2 regions of the Nodosilinea sp. E11 genome follow, and region 1 is predicted to be linked to the other one. Evidence: riboswitches for the same ligand, from Rfam matches in the RefSeq annotation. Region 1 holds a riboswitch; the other holds the start of a gene.

Region 1 (2,200 bases):
TGAAAGAAGCCGTCGACAAAGTACTGCTTAAAGAACGCCCGAAAGAGCAGGGTGGTGGCCGTAGCCCGGACCCCAATAGTGTCGCTGTGGGCATCTTCGACCATCAGATCGGCCTTGAGCAGCGGGGTGCCCTCTAGCCACTCCATGGTCATAATTTTGGAGTTGGTCAGATCCCAGAAGATCTGCGGCACGATCAGCTGGTCGGCATCGTACCAATTGCTTTTAGAGAGGTTGCGGCGCAGCTGGTCGGTGTAGCCCGCTTCGGTCGTGAAGTCGAGTTCAGCGTTGATCGCTTCGGCAAATTCTTCGGCCAGATCAACGACGTTGTAGCGCTGGCCAAACTGGGTCGCCGACACCAGCCGGGCCACATCGCGAATGAGGGTCATATCGCGATCGACCTGGCGCTCAATGCCGGGGCGCTGCACCTTGAGAGCCACCGGGCGACCGTCCTTCAGAATGGCTTTGTGGGTTTGGGCGATGGACCCGGCGGCGATCGCTTGATAGTCGAGTCGCTCAAACAGTTCTTCGGGAGGGCGGGCCAAGTGCTGACGAATGTGGGCTTCGATCTCGGTAGGGTCTACCGGAGGCACCGTACTTTGGAGGCGGCTGAGTTCTTCGATGTAGGCCGGGGGCATGAGGTCGGGGCGAGTGCTGAGCAGCTGACCTAGCTTGACGTATACCGGCCCTAGATCGGTCAAAATGTTGCGCAGCACCGCCGGGGGCGGAATCTCTGGCTCATCGGCTTTGCCGCCCATGAGCAGTCGCCGCATGTAGTCCCAGCCGTTGCCGAGTACCACTTCAACAATTTCTTTTTGCCGAACCAAACGAGACGATGAAACCATTGGGAGCGTGGGGTACGAATTGCTCGATGCTAACGCACCCATAGTAAGACCTGATTTCGGTGCCGTGCCCCTCCCAATGACTATTGATAAAGCCACGGCGGGGCAGCCTTGCCCCGATGCTATGATGCTTGGGCGCTGTCGGTTCCGGTGGGGATCAGCCACCGGAGGCAACGGGGAAAGTGTAGTGCAAGGCTACCGCTGTCCCGCAGCTGTGAGGCGATTGTTGTGAATTGCCAAGCCAGAATGCCCGCCGATTGCACGATTGTTCTGTGTTTGTCTGCGAGGTACGGATGAAGGATTCTTTGACTGCTTTAAAGTCTATCGGCGCTCGGGTTAAGTCCGTTGGCCTCGGTCGGGGCCTAGTCGGCGCGATCGCCACCCTGCTGCTGCTGCCGCTGCCGGGCTTAGCCCACCACCCCCTTGAGGGCCGCGTGCCAGCCACCTTTGGCGAAGGCTTTTTGTCGGGCCTGGCTCATCCGGTGATTGGTCTCGATCACCTGACTTTTGTGGTGGCCGTGGGCCTATTGGCGGCGGTGAGCACCTGGGGCATCGCCCTGCCGGTCGCGTTTGTGCTGGCGGCCATGGTCGGTACGGGGCTGCATCTGGCAGAAATTACCCTGCCAGCGGCTGAACTGGTCATTGCCGCATCGGTGTTAGGATTTGGCGTTTTGCTAGCCCTTAAAGATCGCCCCCAGGGCCTCGTGATGGTGGGTTTAGCAGCGGGGGCTGGGCTGTTTCACGGCTTTGCCTACGGGGAGGCGATCTTTGGTGCCCAAACCATGCCCCTAGTGGCCTACCTGGCCGGGTTTACGGCGGTGCAGCTGGGCATTGCGATCGCCGCCTTTTTCGTCGGGCGACAGCTCACCCAGGCTGCTAAACCGCTGTTTGTCCAGCAGGCCGGGCTGGTGATCTGTGGCATTGGCGCTGCTTTTCTCGCCACCAACCTGCTCAATACGCTGCTCCCGGCCTAGGCTGAGCGGGTTGTGAGAGACCGACTGGTCGATTCATCGCCTTGCCCAGCGGGTGGGGTTTGAGCAAGCCTCCTCTCTGACGCGACTGCTGCGGCAGCGCGATCGCCTGTCGCCCAGCCAGTACCGGGCGATCGCCCAAAATTTGGCGAACTGATCGCCGCAGGTTGGCGCAATTGACCCCAGCCCCGTTACCTACAATGCAAGCTGTCCTGCCCTTGAGACGGTGCATTGTGAACCCCAACTCAAACCAGCGCAAGCCAACCCTAATTGGGTTTACGGCTGTTTTAATGTGGGCCACCCTGGCTCTTTTGACCAAACTCAGCGGCCCGATGCCGCCCTTTCAGCTAACGGCCATGGCCTTTACCGTGGCCTTTGCCATTGGGGTAG
Region 2 (2,200 bases), 1.6 Mb from region 1:
AATCTAGGGGAAGTCTTACGGCCACCGTCATAGGGGCTAGACCGTAAGCAATCTTAGGGTGCTCAACCGCCTGCCGTTCAGTCCGGTTCTCAGCGAGGACATATCTTAACCAAAGTGGTTGCCGCCCCAGGCCCCACCGTTAACCCCAATCGCAGTGTGATCTCGTAAAATAAAACCAATAATAATTAATTTTCTATATAGCTTCTGTTCAAAAAGCAGTTCAAATGCACTATCTTTGAGTCTGTGACAGCTAGCCTACTGTAGGTGCAGCGCTATGGCTTCTTTAACGATTCGACCAGGGTCACAAGTTCGCCTCAAGGGCCAAGATGACCACGTGCCCGACTTCGTAGTAACGCGGTGCGATCGCGATCGCTGCTGGATTCGTCAGCACGACTGGGCACCCGATACCGAGCTGACGGTCAGCTTTAAGCAACTCTTAGTGCCCCCTGAGGCCGGTGCCACCCTAACTCTGGCTCTAGCTGAGCGGGTCAAAGCCTCGGGGTTGCTTGCGGCCCATAGCGACCACCGCGCCGGTAGCAACGTCATCTATATGGCCGCCCACCGCCGCCGTCGGGCCACCTAGGGCTGGTAGAGTTCGTCTCAATGGCTGAGGTCGCCACAAATCAATCGACCGATAGCGTGTTGCTCAGCCCCTAGGGTGTTAGGATGCAGCTCTATCGGTTTTAGTGGGGATCAGCCACTAAAGGAAACGGGGAAAGCGCAGCGAACATCTGCCACTGTCCCGCAGCTGTGAGCCGGTTTTGGTTGGCCAATTTGAAATTTTGGATCCACATCTTTCCAGAATTCAGCATTGCCCATTTAAAATCGTCAAGTCAGAATGCCCGCCGATGGATGCCCACCGTCATATCCATCTGCGAGGTACAGGTGACTTATAGTTTTTGGTTGGCCCTGGGGCGCTGCTTCCCTGGACCTTTGTTTTTGACCGTTTTCAGTCGCGTAGGGTAGTGGCCATGCGCGTACAAGACACGTTATGGCAGGGCTGTTTTGGCGACTGGCAGCCCCTGTTTATTCGAGACTATTGGCTGCCCCTCGGTCACCTGGCCTGGCAGGGATGGTTGCACCACGGCCCTGGTATGGTGGTCTGCGAGATCCATATCCCCACCGCCACGGTGGACTGGAGCTGTACGGCGGTGCCCTATACCGCCCGCTTTGTGCCCCAGGCCGATCTGGCGACCTGCTGGGGCGACTTGGGCTTAGCCGCCGACCAACAACCCGTCGTAGAAACCGCTGTCGTTACCTACGACCCCGAACAAGATGCCATTTTGCTGCTGCTAGGCGACTCGCCACCTCACCTCTCTTGCCTGAAGGGATGGGCCGTGCCGCCACCAGAGTGCTCTCGCCAAATGGGCCATCGCAGCGCTGAGTTTACGGTTACTTCCTCTCTTTAAGGTCCAACTTGCACCGCCAACCGCACAGCATGACTGGCTGGTGCAGCCAATTTACTTATTTTGTGAATCCCATGACCCAACAGTCCACGCTATTTGTTTGCTCCCTGTGTAAGTTTCCTCAGCCGGCTCCAGCGGCAGGCGACAACACCGGGGGCCAGTACCTAATCGATCAACTCACCCGCTGTCTAGACGGTGAGCACGCCATCGCAATTCAGCCGGTGCGCTGTATGGCCGCCTGTGGCCAGGCTTGCAATGCTGCCCTCAGCGCCCCTGGTAAGCTCACCTTTATCTTTAACGGTCTTTCGCCCCAGACGGCGGCCCCCGACCTGGCTGAATTTTGTCGCCAGTATGCCGAGGCTACGGGGGGTAAGGTGGCCTATGGACTGCGATCGCAGCCGATCAAACAAGCCACGGCCTATGTGCTGCCACCCCTGGCGGCTGGGGCAGTGGAGGCTGCGATCGCTCGCTAGTGGATGAGTGAATGAAGCCTGAACTACCCGCCTACCCGCCCACCCATCCACCCCCTACCCATCCACCATCTCAAACTCCAACCCCAACTCCCCCGCCAGGTCGCAGGTCTGGTGGTCAACCTCATTCGTATTGCTCAGCTCTAGGTTGTAAAAGCTGACAGCGGCGTGGCGAAAGTATGGCCCTGCATGCCAGGTGCCCACCTCCAGCTTAATAAAGCAGTTGCCAGGAATATGAAAGGCGCGAATGTCTTGCGGGTTGGGTTGGGCCGCCGCTCCTGGTGGAGCCACCGCCATCAGCCAGTCTTTGCCCTCTAGCGCCCC

Evidence for each region. A riboswitch is a leader RNA that binds a small molecule or an ion and turns the genes downstream of it on or off. The one in region 1 is predicted to bind cobalamin.
Region 2: another riboswitch for cobalamin. It lies ahead of RRF56_RS06245 (hypothetical protein); the one in region 1 lies ahead of RRF56_RS23210 (HupE/UreJ family protein).

Annotation. Positions count from the first base shown of each region.
Region 1 is NZ_CP136520.1:4,709,877-4,712,076, forward strand. It holds gene RRF56_RS23205 (AarF/ABC1/UbiB kinase family protein) at 1-842, opposite strand, end outside; cobalamin riboswitch at 965-1,112, shown strand; gene RRF56_RS23210 (HupE/UreJ family protein) at 1,145-1,813, shown strand; gene RRF56_RS23215 (DMT family transporter) at 2,011-2,200, shown strand, end outside.
Region 2 is NZ_CP136520.1:867,452-869,651, reverse strand. It holds gene RRF56_RS06250 (hypothetical protein) at 275-583, shown strand; cobalamin riboswitch at 662-865, shown strand; gene RRF56_RS06245 (hypothetical protein) at 972-1,409, shown strand; gene RRF56_RS06240 (DUF1636 domain-containing protein) at 1,481-1,879, shown strand; gene RRF56_RS06235 (ureidoglycolate lyase) at 1,934-2,200, opposite strand, start outside.